4 regions of the Chondromyces crocatus genome follow, and region 2 is predicted to be linked to each of the others. Evidence: predicted binding sites of a transcription regulator. Region 2 holds the regulator's gene; each other region holds the start of a gene.

Region 1 (4,743 bases), 5.2 Mb from region 2:
AGCGAGGCCCATCGTACCGCCCGCCTCGACGGAGCGCTCGGCGTGCCCACCCGTGAAGCAGATGCGCGGACGCTCGGTGGACAGCACGCTCCGGATGGCACCGGTGAGTGCCTGCTCCAGGCGAGGGCGGGAGCGGAGATCTTCCTCATCCTCGACGGCGACGAGATCACGCGCCGTGAGGTAGTGAGGGCGGTCGCCTCGCGCGACGATCACCACGGCATCCGTGATGATCTGACCCTCGTCGGTCTTGCCAGCGACCACCCCGAAGCGCTGCTGGACGGCGAGAAACTCGGCCGGATGGTTGTCGGGGTCGGTGTACTGCACCTGAAGGCGTCTGGTCTCTCCGCTGTAGGCTTCGAGCAGGTGCCGGATCGACAGATTGAGTGGATCGCTGGCGGGCAGAAGTACGTAGACGTTGATCGGCTCCTCGAGCGCTCTCAGCGTCTGCACGGTGGCATCGCTCAGGGTGTACAGGCCGCCCCGCGTCCAGTCCCATCGCTTGTAGTGCCGGGAGGCGAGCACGTTGACCAGCACCGCGAGCACCATCGCGGCGATGATGCCGGCGCTCGCGGAGAGCTTGGTCAGCAACGGCGTACCGTGTCGGGCGTGAGACGTGCGCTCGGACATCACCCCCACCTCCAGGCATCGACCGCGCGCACCGTGATGAACAAGGGAAGCGCGATGAGCGTCGCATCGAACGTGAGACGACGCAGGTCGACGATCCCCCTAGAAAAGTCATTCATCTGAGTCCACACCGAGAGGTACGCGCACAGATCGTGGACCGGGCCGCTGGGGACGATGAACTCCCCGATCCCGAGCATGAACAGCGCAACCAGTGTCATGGTGCTGAGCCCCGCGGCGAGCACCTGGCTGCTCGACATGGCAGAGGTCATCGTGCCGATCGCGAGATAGCCTCCGCCCACCAGGATGAGCCCCAGGTACGAGGCCCCCACCACACGCCAATCGACCTCGCCCGTCTGCTGGATGAGCACCAGGTAGAGCAGCGTTGGCGCCCACATGACGATGTACGTCACCAGGGCCGCGAGGTACTTGGCGAGCACGACGCCGGTCGTCCCCACCGGAGCCGTGAGCAGCGCCTCGATGGTCCCGCTCCGTCGCTCCTCGGCGAAGAGCCGCATAGTGAGCAGCGGACAGATGAAGAGGAGTGGCAGGTAAAGAAAGATCGTCTGTCCGAAGAAGCTCTGCACTGGCCCACCATCGGCTGCGAGATCGGCCTGGTTGGCGAAGTGAGTGACGATCAGGAAGAAATGCAGGCCTTGTACGACCAGGAAGGCCGTGAGCAGCACCCAGGCCAGGGGCGTGACGAAGAGCGAGAACAGCTCTCGCTTGAAGATGGGCCAGAAGCCTCTCATCGCTTCCCCTTTTTGCTCTTCCGGGGAGGCGTCGGCGTCCCAGGCACGCTCCCCGTGGACGCGCCTGGCTCGTGCGGGAGCGCTGCGTGAGTAGATTCGCCTCGTGTCAGCTCGGAGAAGACCTGCTCGAGCGACTCCGCACGATGGGAGATGGAGCGGATGCCGATGTCGGCTCCCACGAGTGCGCGCACCACGGCTTCGGTGACCTCACCCGCATCCACCTCTTGATCGAGCTCGACCTCGACACTCCCGGTGGCGTCGTCGCTGAATGCTGACGGCGTGAGCACGGTACGCACGCCCGTGACGGCGCGCGCTGCTGCAACCGCTCGCTCCGTGTCACCCCTGACGGCGAGGCACACGGCGGGTGGGCGACGCATCGCACGGATCTCGTCGATGGTCCCCTCGGCCACCAGACGTCCCCGGGAGATGACGATCGCGCGGGAACAGGTCGCTTCGACTTCCGAAAGGATATGCGTCGACAGCAGCACGGTGCGGTCGTCACCCAAGCGCCGGATCAGCGCGCGAACCTCGCGGATCTGGTTCGGATCGAGCCCTGCGGTGGGCTCGTCCAGGATGAGCAGGGGAGGGTCGCTCACGAGCGCATCTGCAAGGCCGACGCGCTGACGATACCCCTTGGAGAGGTGGCCGATCGGGGTGCTTGCGACGTGCTCGACGCCTGCGTCCCGCATCGCCCGTTCCACTGCACTGCGGCGAGCGGCACGCGGCACCAGCTTCAGCTCGGCGCGGAACGTGAGATACTCGGAGACGCGCATCTCCGGGTACAGCGGTGAGGTCTCGGGCATGTAGCCGAGCGCCGCTCGCGCTTTCAGTGGATCGTCGACGAGATCGTGCCCCGCGACGCTGACCCGCCCGCTCGTCGCACCCAGGAAGCCTGCGAGGATGCGCAGGGTGGTGCTCTTGCCGGCACCATTGGGGCCAAGGAATCCTACAATCTCACCCCGGTCGACCTTGAAGCTGATGTCGTCGACCGCCAGGTGGGTGCCGTACCGTTTGGAGAGGTGCTCGACCTCGATCATGGGTTCCGGGGCCTGGGGCGACGCAGGCTCATCCAGCGAAAGCCCTCTGGCGTTGCGCAACGGCTTAGCGCACCCTCCGGAGCAAAGGAAGCGGCCCTCTCGGACACCACCTCCTTCCATCCCCGAGTGTATCGGGGCATAACCCAGCGTTTCCTGGCGTCTAGCCAGGGTCGGGACTCTCTGATAACCCTCGCCCGGCGTTCGGGCAAAACCGATGGATCAAGCGCTTCTTCGTTCGTATTTCTCCACGATCTACGAGTTGCCGACCGCGAATGGCCCACTGCGGGCCTCGCTCGACGGCGAGATCGTCCAGGATCAGTCGTTGCTGCCCGAGCTGCTCAACCGGAAGTTCGCCGTGCTCACGGCCTACAATCCCCGGTCGATGCTGATCCCCCGGCGCGTCAACGATCAGCGCCACATGGTCCTGCGCGACCTGCTGATCCTCGGCTGCTACCGGGTCGAACCTTGCGTGGGTTCCGAGGCGGAGCCGGAGGGCGTGTGGCGTGAGCCTGCGTGGCTCGTCCACGGGATGGATCGGGACGAGGCCATCTCGTTTGGCCGTGTGTTCCGGCAAAACACCGTCGTTTTCGCACAGAATGGCCGGCCAGAGCTGATCATCACCGATCCGACGGCCGATGACATCGGAAGAACTTTTCAAGGGAACTGGCGGGTTCGCGCCTGACCGCATGCCCTGCGCAGGGCAGGACGGCAGCCTGTCGCGAAATATCGTTTCATCCCGAACCACTTCGCGGCTAAGCGAAGGTGCGCGCGATCCATATCCAGGAGAGGACAGCAGAATGCGGGATCAGGTCATCAAGGCGGCGCTCCTCGTCGGGGCCGGGCTCCTCGCCCTCGTGACCGGCTGTGGGCAGAACAAGATCTCCGAGTGCAATGCCCTCATCGAGGTCATCAACAAAGGCGTTCAGAGCCTCGAGAAGGGCCAGAAGGCCAACCCGGACCCCACCGGTGCTGCCGACCTGAAGGTGATGGCCGACGCCATGGAGAAAGTGGCGGCGGATGCCGCGGTGGTGAAGCTGACCCTCCCGGAACTGCAGAAGTTCTCGACCGACTATCAGGGCATGGCCAGAGAGGTCTCCAAGGCAGCGCGCGACATGGCAGCTGCCGCCGAGGCGAAGGACCCGGACAAGATCAACGTCGCGCAGGCCGCGATGGAGAAGGCCGTCAAGCAAGAGGACCCTCTCGTCGACGGCATCAACAAGTTCTGTCAGGCGCCCTGAGGCGCGCCGCGCCATCTCTTCCGACGGAGGAGGCTACGCCAGGAGAGCCTCCTCCGCACGTCGTGCTTCAAGCGATGAAACGGTAACCAACGCCGCGTACCGTGATGATGTGTCGCGGTGCGGCGGGGTTCTCCTCCAGCTTGCTTCGTAGCTGGAGGATGAAATTGTCGATGGTTCGCGTGGTCCCGTGGTGAGCCGGTCCCCAGACGCGCGCCTGGATCTGCTCTCGTGACAGCACGCGGCCGGACGACTCGACGAGACAGAGGAGCACGTCGAACTCGGTGGCCGTCAGCTCCACCAGCGTCCCCCCTCGCCGCACTTCCCGCGTGTCGCGGTTGATCTCCACCTCACCCGAGCGGAGCATCGAGCCGTCCGGCCTGGCGATGGCATCGCGGCGCAACACGGCCTTCACGCGAGCGAGCATCTCGGCGAGTCCAAACGGCTTGGTGATGTAGTCCTCGGCGCCGAGCTCCAGGCCCATCACCTTGTCCATTTCGGCACCCCGCGCCGACAGCAGGATGACCGGAAGCACATGACCTTCGGCGCGGAGGATGCGCAGCAGCTCGAAGCCATTCAGCCGTGGCAACATCAGGTCGAGGATCAGGAGATCGAAGTCATTCGACCGGGCCAGGGACAGGCCCTGCTCTCCGTCCTTGGCCACGGTGACCTGGTAGCCCTCGGCCTGCAGGTTCATCTCGAGCCCCATGGCGATGCTGTCGTCGTCTTCGACGACGAGGAGCCTACGCGCCGACGCGAGCCTGCGAGCCGTGGTGTCGTTGAAGACGTTCCCTCGCTCGGATCCAGCGATGCGGCGGCTGGGGTTCACGCTTGTCACGGCGGCTTCGTCTCCGTCTCCCTGGGTCGGGTGCTTCATGCGGGCTGGCTTCCTGTGACGGCCTGGGATCGTGATGAGAGCTTGCTGGGCAAGATCAACGTGAAGGTACTGCCCTTCCCCGGTTCGCTGTCGACCGTGATCCTGCCGCGGTGTGCTCTCATCACGTGCCGCACGATCGAGAGCCCGAGGCCAGAACCTTCTTGCTGCCTCGCGAGGAGGTCGTCGACGCGGTAAAATTTCTCGAAGATTCGCTTGTGTTC
Region 2 (4,743 bases):
CACGCGCCGCGGTTCCACCGAGCGGATTGAGGATGTTCACGGGCGGACTGACCAGCCCTGCGGCGCTCGTGTTGTCGATCACCACGTAGTAGAGCCCCGGCCGCAGCGGGTATCTCCGGCTGTCCACGGTGCCAGGCTGCAGCGGACCTCCCGCTTGCACCGGCCCCATCGGCGGGCCGAGTGGCTTGCCGGTCTGGTAGGCCTCGCGCCAAGCGTCCCCTGTTCCCTTGTCGACGATCATCACGTCCACGGGCGCGCCCTCGGTGCTGATCTTCAAGAACAAGGACTGCCCGGCCTCCACGATCTCGAACGGCCCCAGGTAGTCGCGCTGCTGCGCGTTCACCTCGATCACCTCGTTCGCAAACGTGAGGTACGAGGTCGAGGTCACGTCGAAAGGTCGGTGCGGCTTCGCTGGTGGAAGGATCGTCCCCAGGGTGAACTCCTTGCCGGTGTCCTCGTTGTAGACCACCGTGAAGCCCTGGCTCAGCATCCCGGCGACCACCTGGTTGCCGAGGAAGTTGGCGATGTTGCCGAAGGGCGTCACGTTCGCCATCACATCCACCACCGGGTTCTCCACGTAGCCGAGCTGGAAGTTGGGGCCCTGCACCACGCGGTTCAGCTTTCCCCAGATGTAGATGTCGTCTCCGGCGATCTGAAAGTCGGGGCGGTACTCCACCGAAGCCGTCAGCGAGAAGCCCACACGCTTCGCGGGCATCACGTAGCCGTAGCCCGTCCCTCCGATGTTCACCGTCACCGTCTTCGTGCTGTCGTCGACGTTGTACGAGCACTGCATCGGGAAGAACCTCCCGATGGCCGGTGAGCGGTCCTGCAGCTTCAGTGACATCCCCGACTTGAGCATCTCGGGGCATATCTTGCTGGCGCCGAAGTTCGAGAACAGGAACCACCGCAGCGCAGGGCTCGCGTTGACCGGGCCGCTGATGCAAGGGCAGCCCGCGAACGAAGTCGCCACGGCCATGGCAGCGATCGTCAGTGCTGCTCCGCGGGTTCGGGAAGACTTTCGGGCGGTCACGCGCGTAAACATAGCCGGCTTACCTCCGATGCGTCACGCCGCTCATCCTTCTTAACGAAGGAGCTCCCATTGGACGCCTGGCGTCACCTCGAGATGCAGGTGGTTTTTGTGCGCTCGATCGTAGTTGGGGGTGAGGATCGAGGTGAACAGGTGGCGCGAGGCCGCCTCACAAACGATGGCCCGCAGCGTTTTTCCCGCTGGAGTGAGCGCATTCTGCCCCGCACCGCAGACCGGCGCCCCGATCACCCCGCCGAAATCGTGCTCCACGTCGAGCCACGCTCGCCCTCCACCCCCCGACGTCCCCCGATGCGACGTCCCACGGCCCGAGGTCTCGTGGACCGAGGTCCCATGGCCCGACGCGCTGCCGCTCGGCCTCCCGTCGTCCGACGCGCTGCCGCTCGGCCTCTCGTTGCCTTCTTCCGTCCCGACACCGAACCGCAGGACATCCACGGCCAACCCGCCTTCGTGCCGCAGCAGGTGCTCGTGCAGCCCCAGGGGGCTCCGGGCTCGGCGTGGACGAAAGGCCGACGCGATCTCCACCTCTCGGATGCCGTGCGCTCGCAGGATGGCGCTGAAATCCTGCAATGCCAGCGCCAGGCGACAGTCCATCACCTCACCAGGGTGACGAGCACGCACATGCGCAGGCGCCCTCGTCCGGTAGAGCACGCCGCCCGCCCCCTCGGGCAGCCGCACGGGCGAGAGCACACCGGGCGCGTCCTCGACAGCGAGCGCGCGCACACCGCGCTGCCTCAAGGTGGCCACACACTGCGGCCCCGCCATCGCTGCGTACCGCGCCCAGGGATGCTCGGCCCAGCCCTCTCGGTAGCGCACCTTGGGTTTCCCCGAGACAGGGAAGGCGCTGACGAGGACGGCCACAACCGCAGCGATGACGAAAACGAGGCGTCCCCTCATGACCTGGACAGGCCAGCTGGAAGAAGCCGGGTGGGTGGGGTCGCATCTCGCGTGTGCCGGACCATCAGCTCATCCACCTCTCCCGGGGTCGGCAGCTCACCGCCAGGTTTGACCTGTACACGGGGAAAGCTATAAAAATCAAAGCACTGAGCGACTCTGTGGCTGCATCATGAGTGACCTGTCGAAGCATGACCTGTCGGTCCGCGCGCGTAAGATTCTCCTCGCTGCGGTGACCGAGTTCATCTCGACGGGCATGCCCGTGGGGAGCAGGACGCTGGCGCGCCGCTACGGGCTGGATCTCTCGGCAGCGTCGATCAGGAACGTCCTCGCCGATCTCGAGGAGGCGGGCTACCTGCAGCAACCCCACACCTCGGCAGGCCGCGTCCCCACCGACAGCGCGCTCCGGATGTTCATCGACACGCTGCTCGAGGTGCGCGCGGTGCAGCCGCAGCAGCAGGCCGAACTCGGGGCGCGCTTCCAGGAGATCTACAGCCACGCCAGCGACCCCCTCCGCGAGACCGGGCGTTACCTCTCCGAACTCTCCGGCGCCGCCGCCGTGATCGCCGCACCGAGCACCGCCGTGCGCGCGCTCTCCACGCTGCGCTTCATCGCCACGCGCCCGAACCAGCTCCTCGCCGTCCTCGTCTTCGCGGACGGGACCGTGGAGAACCGCTTCATCGTCATCGACGCACCGGTGAGCGAGGAGGAGCTGTCGCGCATGCACAACCTCCTCGCCGACGTCATCGGAGGGCGCACGCTCGGCGAGGTCCGCGACATCTTCGCCCGTCGCCTCGCCGACGAACGCCACGAGCTGGATACCCTGCGGCGACGGGCCTTCGAGCTGGGTCAGCTCGCGACCGCGGACATGGTCCGGCGCGGCGAGGTCGTCATCGAGGGACAGAACCGCCTCCTCGATCTGCCGGAGTACGCGGACGTGGAACGCTTGAAGATGCTCATGAAGGCGCTGGAGGAGCGCGAAGAGATCCTCGACCTGCTGGATCGCACCCTTGCCGCGGGCAGCGGCGCCATCGCCGTCTTCGTCGGAAGCGAGGCCGGGATGGCCGGAGGACAGCTCAGCGTGGTCGCGGCTCCTTACACGGAGAACGGTCGCATCGCGGGCACGGTCGGCGTGATCGGGCCGACGCGCATGGACTACGCGCGGGTGATGCCCCTCGTCGACGCGACCGCTGCCGCCGTGAGCGAAGCCCGAGCGCGGCTGCCGCGCTGAACGCCCGCAGCGGGATGCCTCGACGCCCCGGTCGGGTCAGCCCGTCCCCGTCCCTCCCGTCCCTGCCCTGCGCAGCCGCTCGAGGACCTTCACGAAGTCCGGGGGAGGCGGGATGTCGAAGCGCATCGCGCGCCCCGTCGACGGATGCACGAAGCCGAGCTCCGCGGCGTGCAGCATCGGGCGCGGTGCGAGGAGTTTCTCCCCGGGGTAGTCCCGCACGTAGACCTGCTCCCCCACGATCGGATTGCCGCGCTCGGCAAGGTGGATCCGGATCTGGTGTGTCCTTCCGGTCTCCAGCCGGCAGGCCACCAGCGTCGCGCCTCCGGGCAGCACCTCCAGGGCTTCGACGTGGGTCACCGCCACCTGCCCTTCGCGCATCCCTCGCGACGCCGACCCCCGCAGGCCGTCGCCTCGGTTCTCGACGAGGTACGACTTCACCGTGCCCGACCGCACCACGCCGTGCGCGATGGCCAGGTAGCGCCGGTGGGTGGTGTGCTGGCGGAGCTGCTGGCTCAGGTGCTGCTTCGCGGCCACCGTCCGCCCGAAGACCAGCAGCCCACTGGTACCTTTGTCCAGGCGGTGCACCACGCCGAGCGGCGCGCGGCCGCGGATGTGATCCCGATGGGACAGCACGTCGCGCACCAGCGCGTCCAGCGTCATCTCCTCGGAAGGTTCGTCGCCGAAGGGCACGGTGCTGATGCCGGCGGGCTTGTTCACCACCACCACCGCCGCGTCCACATGGACCAAGAGTTCCCCTTCGGCCTGCTTCCGGCGCGTCGTCTCGGGACGCGGCGCCCGCAGCCGGAGCGACAGCGTGGACCCCCGGCCGACGAGGCGTCGCGCGTCCGTGACCACCGCCTCGCCGACCCGGATCTTGCCGGACGCGACCAGCCGCCGCGCCTCTGCCCAGGTCACCCCGAGCAGCGAGCGCACGGCGCCGTCCAGCGGCTTGCCTCCGAGCTCCCTGGGCACGACCCACTCCCCATCCCGCAAGGGGGCCTCCGGATCCCGGGGCGCGCCGGGCAACTTTTCGGCGGCCTCGGTGGGTCCACCGAGCGGCTCAGGCACCGCCTCGGCCTCCTCGGCCTTCTCCCCGGCGGGGAAGGTCTCCTCGGCCTTCTCCCCGGCGGGGAAGGTCTCATCAGGGGTCACCTTGTGGGAGCGATCGGAAGGTCGTCGGCGCATGAATGAAGGGCTCGTGGGACGTCCGGACAGGGAGGGCGAAACACCGCGATGTTGACACATCGCGCGGCAGGGGCCGAAGATAGCGGCGCAGGCTGATTGTCAGGCCGCCTGAGATCAGGCCAACCGAGAGGAGCTCCCTTCGTGCCCAGCACCGTCCTCGCCGTCGACGACAGCGTGACCCTTCGCAAAGTGCTCGAAATCACCTTTGCGGGCCCCGAGTTTCGCGTCGTCACGGCGAACAGCCCCGACGCCGCGCTTCAGAAACTGAAGAGCGACAAGCCCGACGTGGTCATCGCCGACGTCTCCCTGGAGCCGAAGAACGGCTACGACCTCTGCAAGGCCATCAAGCAAGCCTCTCCAGGGACCCCGGTCCTGATTCTCTCGTCCA
Region 3 (4,743 bases), 4.9 Mb from region 2:
ATCGGTCGAAGAGCGGATCCGACACAAACGGCAGTCTACAGCCCACGACGGTGCTGGGTCAAAACACCGACGCGCGATCGTCACTCCATGCCATGGCACACTGTTCTCCCGAACAGTGTTCGCAGAGGCCCAGGATCGAGAAGCTCGGCGGCCTCGCCACGGCGGTGCCCCCGATGCCTCACAAAATGACGAAGGGCCTGCATCGCAGGCCCTTCCTGGCATCAGGCGCAGCGCCGAGGCGCCTGCCTGAACCTCACGAGCGGCGACCGCTCATCACATATCGAAGTCGCCCATGCCGCCCATGCCGCCCATGCCGCCCATGCCGCCCATGCCGCCCATGCCGCCCATGCCGCCACCACCGCCGGGACCGGCGGCCGCCTTCTCCTTCTTCGGCTTCTCGGCGATCAAGGCTTCGGTGGTCAGCATCAGGCCCGAGACGCTCGCCGCATTGGCGAGCGCGTGGCGGACGACCTTGGCGGGATCGATCACGCCAGCGGCCATCAGATCTTCGTAGGTGTCCGTCGCGGCATTGAAGCCGAAGTGGCCTTGCCCCGCGCGGACCTTCTCGACCACGACGGAGCCCTCGAGCCCGGCGTTCTTCGAGATCTGACGGATGGGGGCTTCGAGCGAGCGCCGGACGATGCCGACACCCACCTTGCGCTCGTCGTCGAAGGACAGCGCGTCGAGCGACGCTGCGGCACGGAGCAGCGCCACACCACCACCGACGACGATGCCTTCTTCGACGGCAGCGCGGGTGGCGTGGAGGGCATCCTCGACGCGCGCCTTCTTCTCCTTCATCTCCGTCTCGGTCGCGGCACCGACGCGCACCACGGCGACGCCGCCAGCGAGCTTGGCCAGGCGCTCCTGGAGCTTCTCGCGGTCGTAGTCGCTCGACGTGTCGCCGATCTGCTTCCGGATCGACTCGATGCGGCCCTTGATGGCCGTCTTGTCGCCGGCGCCGTCGACGATGACCGTGTTGTCCTTGTCGATCTCGACGCGCTTGGCCGTCCCGAGATCGTGCACGGTGGCGCTCTCGAGCTTCTGGCCGAGATCCTCCATGAACGCCGTGGCGCCCGTCAGGATCGCGATGTCCTTGAGCATCTCCTTGCGGCGATCGCCGAACCCGGGCGCCTTCACGGCAGCCACCTTGATGGTGCCACGCAGCCGGTTCACCACGAGGGTCGCGAGGGCCTCACCCTCGATGTCCTCGGCGATGATCAGGAGCTCACGGCCCTGCTTCACGACCTGCTCGAGGAGGGGGAGGAGATCGGCCATCGCGGCGATCTTCTTCTCGTGGACGAGGATGAGCGGGTCGTTCATCACGGTCCGCATCTTGTCGGCGTCGGTCACGAAGTAGGGCGACAGGTACCCACGGTCGAACTGCATCCCGTCGACGGTGTCGAGCTCCGTCGTCATCCGCTTGTTCTCTTCGACGGTGATGACGCCTTCCTTGCCCACCTTCTCCATCGCCTCGGCGAGGATCTCGCCGATCTCGCGATCGCCGTTGGCGCTGATGGTGGCAACCTGGGCGATCTGCGCCTTGTCGCGCGTCGGCGTGGCGCTGTCATGGATCGACTGGAGCACCTTCTCGACGGCGGCGTCGATGCCGCGCTTCAGACCCATCGGGTTGTGACCCGCCTCGACGAGGCGAAGGCCGTCAGCGTAGATCGCCTGAGCCAGTACGGTGGCCGTCGTGGTGCCGTCGCCAGCCCGATCGCTGGTCTTGGAGGCGACCTCGCGCACCATCTGCGCCCCCATGTTCTCGAGCTTGCCGTGAAGCTCGATCTCCTTGGCCACGGTGACCCCGTCCTTGGTCACCACGGGAGAGCCCCAGCTCTTCTCGATCACGACGTTCCGGCCCTTGGGACCGAGGGTCACCTTGACGGCGTCGGCGAGCGTGTTGACGCCCCTCAGGATCGAGGCCCGAGCGCTGCGGCTGTAGACAATCTCCTTGGCAGACATGATCTCACTTCCCTTCGTCGCAGCCCATCCGGCCGCGCGATTGCGGTTCCAACTCTTCCAATGGCGACGACAGACAGCGCCGCGGCTTACTTTTGCGTCACGGCGAGGATGTCATCCTCACGGAGCAGCACATGCTCCTCGCCATCGATCTTCACCTCGGTCCCGCTGTACTTCCCGAACAGGACCACATCACCGACGCTCACCTCGAGCGGGCGGTTCTTGCCGTTCTTGAGAACCTTCCCGTTCCCCACGGCCACGACCTGGCCCTCGATGGGCTTCTCCTTGGCCGAGTCGGGGATGATGATCCCCCCCTTGGTCTTCGTCTCTCCCTCCAGACGCTTGACCACGATCCTGTCCTGCAGCGGCCTGATCTTCATGGTGCCCTCCTACATCTTCCCCACCAGAACCACAGGTGTGCCCCACACCCGACAACCCAACGAGACCCGAATCGGGCGACCGGAACCTTGCTCTTCAACTGCGTTCGGAGCTGGGACCGACCGTTCAGCAGCGCCAAGCCGCTGAAACTCTGGGCGATTGGCACTCTCCCTGGCTGGTGGCCAAAAGTCGCGCGGAAGGTAAATCGATCACGCGCTAGGTCAAGAGACAGAACGAGCCGGGCTCAGAAAAACCTCCTCGCCCGTGCGTCAGGGGCATCGTCCGGGCCGTCGGGAAGGGGGCTCCACCCCGTCGGGCAGCAGGCGGTCATCACCCGCGAATTCCCGCAGAACCGCCCAGGCTTCAACGTCCGATCCATTTTTCCCGTTGACAGGGACGCCAGAACGAGTAGATATCGCGGCCCGTCGGCGCTGATTGAAACAAGTTCCGACGCCCCTTGGGGGATCGTCTAATGGCAGGACGCCAGATTCTGGCTCTGGCTATCAAGGTTCGAATCCTTGTCCCCCAGCGAAGCAATCCAGTGCTCTGCACTGGCTAGCTCAGTGGTCCCATCGTCTAGCGGTTAGGACGCCGGCCTCTCACGTCGGTAACGCGGGTTCAATTCCCGCTGGGATCGCCACTTTTTCCTGAAACGCTTCCGGGCTGCATGCAGTAGACCTGCTCAGGTGGCTTCAACACCTGAGCACTGCCGTGGCCCAGTAAAGCAACGACACGGCTCTCTCCTCGTCCAGGTGGCGAGCGGAGGTTTCGTCGTCCGTGTCAGCGTCGTTGCTGGCTTTTCTGCGGGGTGCCGGGCAGGCATCTCACGCGAGGAGGCTTGATGACGCTGCACGTAGACAATGCGCGGCTTCTCGAGGAGCTGGAGCTGTTCCTGGTCGCGACGCCAGAGAACCGCGCTCACTTCGACCTGCAGCCCTTCGGGCTCCAGCCAGCGCGCGATGGCATCATCGATCCGCTTCGTCGCGAAGCATCATCCTTCCTGGATCTGCTCTCCGCGCTCGATGCGGCGACGTTCGGCCCGGAGGGGATGCCCATGCCCCGCTGGGTCTTCTACGACGCCGCCGAGCTGCCGGGAGGCATCGTGGGGTTGGGCAAGCGCGCCGATGCTTTGCCGAGGAAGGTGGCCGAGCACCTTCAGATCCCGACCGGGTACGCTGGACTCGTCCCCTTGTCGATGTACGTCGCGATACCGACGCTCACACCAGGGACCTGGGTCGGTCACAACCTCTGCAGCTTGCGCGACCTGTCCGCGGACGACGCCCTCCGTGGGATCGGGCGCCTGACCAAGGCGGTCGCCCTCAAGGTCTTCAACGCCAGACGCCAGATCGGGGTCACCCAGTGGAACAGTCGGGCTCTGCGTCTCCACGCCCGCATGGGTCCGCTCCGGCTGCTGACGGCGTGGACCCCAGCGCACACCTACCCCGCGAGCCTCACGTACGAGGTCACGGTCGATGACCGAGCCCTCCGACACCTCGCGGGGGAGCCGGGCAACGCGCTCCCCTCCCCTCCCCCGGAGCGCTGGGTCGACGGGGAAGACAACGGGGCGCTCGAGGCCCTTCAGGCGCGCATCGAGGCGGGAGAGCACCTGTGGGTGACGGGCTTGCCGGAGCTGCTCCCGGCGGGTCGACAGCGCATCCCCATCGCCCGGCTCCCCCGTCCGTGATCTCCATTCTTTTGGAGGAGCGCTGACCTCCGCGGCAAAGTCCGCTCGGAGGTCAGCATGCTCGAGCGCCGTACCCGTCGAAGTTCCCTTCCCCGGGAAGCCGTTTCTCTGTTGCTGGAAGCAGCCGCGACCCGGAGCGGGGCGCAGGCGACCGCGCTCGCCGACCACCATGGCCTGCTGGTCGGTGGCGCCGGCCACGCCTGCGACCTCGAGCAGCTCGCGGCGCTGGGCACCCACCGCGCTCGCCTCGGTCCGGACCCCGCCCCCAGTGATGAGCTCCTCGAGGCCTTCACCTGCGGCGAGGACCTCTACGCGTCCCCCCTCGGTCTGGGTCGGGATGTGTACTACCTGATCTCCCTGGGTGCCCGCGTGCGACGGCACCGCGACATCGAAGCCGGCCTCCTCCGCATTCTCGCCTCCAGCTGAGAGCACAGCGCACCCAAGGCCTGTCCCTGGCGATCGGAAAGGGGAGGTCGAGAGGGGCTCTACGTCCCCTCCACGAAGACCACGCCCTCGCTGGGGTGCGGAGAGAACCCGCAGCGACGGGCGATCCGTCGTGCCCTGTCGTCGTGCTCGGCGGTGATGGCCACCAAGCTCTGGAGCGAGAAGCGCTCGCACGCCGCACGCAGCGCTTCGCTGGAAAGCAGGACGCCGAGACCACGACCCCGCGCGTCCTGGCGCAGGCAGTGATTGACCAGCACGCCCATTCCCTCGGGCGGCCT
Region 4 (4,743 bases), 1.4 Mb from region 2:
AGTCCGCCGCATGTCCACCAACGAGATACGCAGCGCCTTCAACGGCGTCCCCATCACCGGCGTCGTCCTCCTGGTGCAGCACCCAACCGGCACGACCGAGACGGTGACCGTCACCGAAGGGCCGATCTACCCGACCTTCGATCAGACCGAAGCGCTGGAGTAACCCTGCACCGTGAAGGTCACCCCCTTCGGCCTCACCACCGCCGAGATCCGCGACGAGCTCGCCCCGCTGCGCAGCGACTTCTCCATCGCCATCTGCCGCGCCAAGAACCCCTTCAACATCGGCGCGATCATCCGCACCGCGCACTCGTTTCTCGCGCGGGAGATCATCCTGATCGGCAGCGAGCCGTATTACGAGCGCGCCGCCATGGGCATGCAGAAGTACGAGAACATCGTCGAGCACCCGGACGAGGACTCGTTCCTCTCCGCCATCGAGGGCCGCCACCTCATCGGCGTGGAGCGCGACCACGCCAAGCAGACGCTATGGGAAGCGTCCTTTCCCTCTGGCCTGGTCTTCCTGCTCGGCAGCGAGAACGACGGCATCCCGCCGGCGCTGCTGGCGGCCTGCCACGACGTCATCGCCATCCCCATGTACGGCATCAACCACTCGTACCCCGTGGCGATCGCTGCGGGCATGGTGATGTGCGAGTGGGCCCGGCGGAACGATCCTCGCGGCGGGGGCTGAGCGCGCTCCACGCACTCACTCCAGATCGCAGCGCCATCGCCATCGGCTCGCAGCGCTCACTGTGGTCGCAGTGTGCGCCGATGTGCCGGCGCACCAACAAGCCGATGTGCCGGCGCACCAACAAGCCGATGTGCCAGCGCACCAACAAAAAGAAAGAGGGGACCGCCGTGGCGATCCCCTCTCTACGTCATCGCTGACGAGTCAGCCGACGATCAGAAGTCGTGGCTGTGGCCGCCGTGGCCACCAGCTGCCGGCGCCTTCTCGTCCTTCGGCCGCTCGGCGATGAGCGCCTCGGTGGTCAGCATCAGGCTGGCGACGCTCGCCGCGTTCTGCAGTGCGGAGCGCACGACCTTCACCGGGTCGATGACGCCCATGGCCAGCAGGTCGCCGTACTCGCCGGTCGCCGCGTTGTAGCCGAACGAGTCTTTCCCCTCGCGGACCTTCTGGACCACGATCGAGCCTTCCTCGCCCGCGTTGGTGGTGATCTGGCGGAGGGGCTCCTCGATCGCGCGGCGGATGATGTTCACCCCGAACCGCTGCTCGTCGGTGAGCTTGATGCCCTCGAGCGAGGTCTGAGCGCGGATGAGCGCCACGCCGCCGCCGGCCACGATGCCCTCTTCGACGGCAGCGCGGGTCGCGTGCAGCGCGTCCTCGACGCGTGCCTTCTTCTCCTTCATCTCGGTCTCGGTCGCGGCGCCGACCTTGACCACCGCCACGCCGCCCACGAGCTTGGCGAGGCGCTCCTGCAGCTTCTCGCGATCGTAGTCGCTGGTGGTGTTCTCGATCTGAGCGCGGATCTCCTGCTGGCGAGCCTTGAGCTTCTCCTTCTTGCCAGCGCCGCCCACGATCGTGGTGTTGTCCTTGTCGATCAGGACGGTCTTGGCCTTGCCGAGATCGCTGATGGTGACGTTCTCGAGCTTGAGGCCGAGCTCCTCCGCGATCACCTGGCCGTCGGTCAGGATCGCGATGTCCTTCAGCATCTCCTTGCGGCGATCACCGAAGCCGGGGGCCTTCACGGCCGCGCAGTGCAGCGTGCCGCGGAGCTTGTTCACGACCAGCGTCGCGAGCGCCTCGCCCTCGATGTCCTCGGCGATGATGAGGAGCTGCTTCTGGCTCTTCGCAATCGCCTCGAGGACCGGGAGGAGGTCCTTCATGTTGGAGATCTTCTTCTCCGAGATGAGGATGAAGCAGTCCTCCATCACCGTCTTCATGGCCTCGGGATCGGTCACGAAGTAGGGGCTGAGGTAGCCACGGTCGAACTGCATGCCCTCGACCACGTCGAGCGTCGTCTCGGCGCTCTTCGCCTCCTCGACCGTGATCACGCCTTCCTTGCCGACCTTCTCCATCGCGTCGGCGAGGAGCTTGCCGATCGTCTCGTCGCCGTTGGCGCTGATCGTGCCGACCTGCGCGATCTCCTTCGCGTCCTTGGTCTGCTTGGAGACACTCTTCAGGTGCTCGACGATCGCGGCCACGGCCTTGTCGATGCCGCGCTTGATCTCCATCGGGTTGTGCCCGGCGGCGACGAGCTTGGAGCCCTCGCGGTAGATCGCCTGAGCGAGCACGGTGGCGGTCGTGGTGCCGTCGCCCGCGATGTCGCTGGTCTTCGACGCGACCTCGCGCACCATCTGCGCGCCCATGTTCTCGAAGCGGTTCTCGAGTTCGATCTCCTTGGCGACGGTGACGCCGTCCTTGGTGACCGTGGGCGAGCCGAAGCTCTTCTCGATGACCACGTTACGGCCCTTGGGGCCGAGGGTGACCTTGACCGCGTCAGCCAGCGCGTTCACGCCAGCGAGGATCAAGCTGCGAGCCGACTCGTTGTAGAAAATTTCCTTGGCAGCCATTGTCGTTCTCTCCTGCTAGTCCTTGTCGGTCGCGTGGATCACTGCTCGAGGACGCCGAGGATGTCGTCCTCGCGGAGGATCAGGTGCTCCTCGCCTTCGACCTTCACCTCGGTGCCCGAGTACTTGCCGAAGAGGACGCGGTCGCCCTCCTTCAGGTCGAGCTTCCGAGTCGAGCCGTCCTCGAGGACCTTGCCGTTACCGACGGCCACGACGGTGCCCTCGATCGGCTTCTCCTTGGCGGAGTCGGGGATGATGATGCCCCCCTTGGTCTTCTCTTCTTCCTTGATGCGCTTGACGATCACGCGGTCCTGGAGCGGACGGATCTTCATGATAGGAACCCTCCGGGGACGACGATCCCGACGTCTCCCCAAATGTCTGGACGAGGTGGTCGCCCATCGGCCGGAGTGCTCCGGCGGACATGACGCCTCGTTGTGACTACGTTCTGAGTGGGCTGCTAGCACTCGTCATGGGCGAGTGCTAGCGAGCGCCGGCAACTTAGTCAGTGGAGGGGGGCTGTCAAGCGGAGCCCCCTGCGGATTTCTGACGGATCCGACAAGTTACCGAAATCGCAAAGGTTTCCTGCCATCCTGGACCGCTCCGAGGGACATCTTCCCGCGAGCCGGAGCGTGGTTCGCTCCTCGAGGGAAGGAGGGGGGTGGCCAGGATGGCGGCAGGGGCCCCGAGGACGGGACGGGCTTTCCTCATGGGGTGAGGGGAGCGGGCCCCTTCGCTTGGGGTCGGGGAGCCACCTGCGGAGAGGGAGCCATCCGAGGGGTCGTGAGGCGCAGGGAACCGACGATCGGAACGCTCCGAGGGGTCGTGAGGCGCAGGGAACCGACGATCGGAACGCTCCGAGGTCTCGTCGAGCGCAGGAAACCGACGGTCGGAACGCTCCGAGGTCTCGTCGAGCGCAGGAAACCGACGGTCGGAACGCTCCGAGGTCTCGTCGAGCGCAGGAAACCGACGGTCGAAACGTTCCGAGGACTCGTCGAGTGCAGGAAACCGACGGTCGGAACGCTCCGAGGACTCGTCGAGCGCAGGAAACCGACGGTCGAAACGTTCCGAGGACTCGTCGAGCGCAGGAAACCGACGGTCGAAACGTTCCGAGGACTCGTCGAGCGCAGGAAACCGACGGTCGGAACGCTCCGAGGTCTCGTCGAGCACAGGGAATGGCGAGCGGATCGTTTCGGGGAGTCGTGGAGCGGGGTGGGACTGGTGAGGGGCCGGAGGGAGGCGCGCTCGGGATCAGGCCATGCCCTGGGCGCGGAACCAGGTGACGGCGCGCTCGATCGAGGTGCGAAGGGGCGTGCAGGGGAGGTCGAGTTCTCGACGCGCCTTGGAGGCGTCGAAGTAGGCGGCGCGCTGGATGTACTGGATGCTGCGGTAGGTCGCCTGGGGCTCGGTGTGGCTCACGTGGTCGGCCCACAGCTCCATCGCGAGCGCGGCGCCACGGCCCGCCCACCCAGGGATGCGCAGCCGAGGCGCGGGGACGCCAGCCACCTCCTCGACGAGGCGCGCCAGCTCGATGAAGCTCACGTTGTGGTTGGCGAGGATGTACCGCTCGCCGATGCGGCCGCGCGTCTCTGCGGTGAGGTGTCCGACCGCGACGTCGTCCACGTCGATGGCGGCGATGCCTCCGGCGCCCAGGGCGGGCGTCTCGTGACGGAGGAGCGACAGCAGGAACCTGCCGGTGGGCGTGGGGCCGATGTCGCCAGCGCCGAAGGGGAAGCCGGGGTTCACCACGACCAGGGGCAGGCCAGCTTCGGCGAAGCTCAGCGCGATGCGCTCGGAGAGGTGCTTGGTGAGCACGTAGTCGCTGGCGATGGTGTGGAGGTTCCAGGCCACGGTTTCGTCGCTCGGCTCACCATCGTCGCGGAGGCCGATCGCTGCGATCGAAGAAGTGAACACCACGCGGGGAATGCGGGCTGCACGCGCAGCGTTCAGCGCGGTCGTGGTGCCCTCGACGTTGACCCGGTACAGCGGGCGCGGGTCGGGCATCCACGTCTTGTAGACGGCGGCGAGGTGATGAAAGGCTGCGCAGCCGTCGAGGGCTCGGGCCATTCCCACGTGATCGCATACATCCACGGGAACCAGCTCGATCTGGTGCGGAGGGAGTCCGTCCAGGTTTCGCGTGCTCGTGCCTGGCTCGACCAGGGCTCGCACCGCGCGACCACCCTCGATGATTTTCCTGACGAGCGCCGAGCCGATGAAACCAGA

The links. The regulator HrcA, encoded in region 2, represses chaperone genes, less so after heat shock. The targets are predictions, from matches to a motif close to GNTAGCACTCNCCNNNGGNGAGTGCTANC.
Region 1: CMC5_RS19180 (DUF3293 domain-containing protein) is a predicted target of HrcA. The motif match lies at 2,593-2,621, and genes of this name have one in related genera.
Region 3: groES (co-chaperone GroES) is a predicted target of HrcA. The motif match lies at 2,496-2,524, and genes of this name have one in related genera.
Region 4: groES (co-chaperone GroES) is a predicted target of HrcA. The motif match lies at 2,980-3,008, and genes of this name have one in related genera.

What each region holds. Positions count from the first base shown of each region.
Region 1 covers NZ_CP012159.1:5,189,444-5,194,186, forward strand. Annotated here, with positions in the region: gene CMC5_RS19165 (GldG family protein) at 1-627, opposite strand, end outside; gene CMC5_RS19170 (ABC transporter permease) at 627-1,373, opposite strand; gene CMC5_RS19175 (ABC transporter ATP-binding protein) at 1,370-2,410, opposite strand; gene CMC5_RS19180 (DUF3293 domain-containing protein) at 2,625-3,092, shown strand; gene CMC5_RS19185 (hypothetical protein) at 3,208-3,648, shown strand; gene CMC5_RS19190 (response regulator transcription factor) at 3,716-4,522, opposite strand; gene CMC5_RS19195 (sensor histidine kinase) at 4,519-4,743, opposite strand, start outside.
Region 2 covers NZ_CP012159.1:13,101-17,843, forward strand. Annotated here, with positions in the region: gene CMC5_RS00040 (hypothetical protein) at 1-976, opposite strand, end outside; gene CMC5_RS00045 (extensin family protein) at 1,082-1,942, opposite strand; gene hrcA (heat-inducible transcriptional repressor HrcA) at 2,112-3,170, shown strand; gene CMC5_RS00055 (RluA family pseudouridine synthase) at 3,207-4,355, opposite strand; gene CMC5_RS00060 (response regulator) at 4,497-4,743, shown strand, end outside.
Region 3 covers NZ_CP012159.1:4,928,909-4,933,651, reverse strand. Annotated here, with positions in the region: gene CMC5_RS18280 (Crp/Fnr family transcriptional regulator) at 1-25, opposite strand, end outside; gene groL (chaperonin GroEL) at 274-1,962, opposite strand; gene groES (co-chaperone GroES) at 2,049-2,339, opposite strand; tRNA gene CMC5_RS18265 (tRNA-Gln) at 2,796-2,866, shown strand; tRNA gene CMC5_RS18260 (tRNA-Glu) at 2,903-2,977, shown strand; gene CMC5_RS18255 (hypothetical protein) at 3,179-4,021, shown strand; gene CMC5_RS18250 (hypothetical protein) at 4,133-4,447, shown strand; gene CMC5_RS18245 (GNAT family N-acetyltransferase) at 4,507-4,743, opposite strand, start outside.
Region 4 covers NZ_CP012159.1:10,040,137-10,044,879, reverse strand. Annotated here, with positions in the region: gene CMC5_RS36325 (PDZ domain-containing protein) at 1-163, shown strand, start outside; gene CMC5_RS36320 (TrmH family RNA methyltransferase) at 173-685, shown strand; gene groL (chaperonin GroEL) at 898-2,526, opposite strand; gene groES (co-chaperone GroES) at 2,565-2,855, opposite strand; gene CMC5_RS36300 (NAD-dependent epimerase/dehydratase family protein) at 3,772-4,743, opposite strand, start outside; gene CMC5_RS48150 (response regulator) at 4,706-4,743, shown strand, end outside.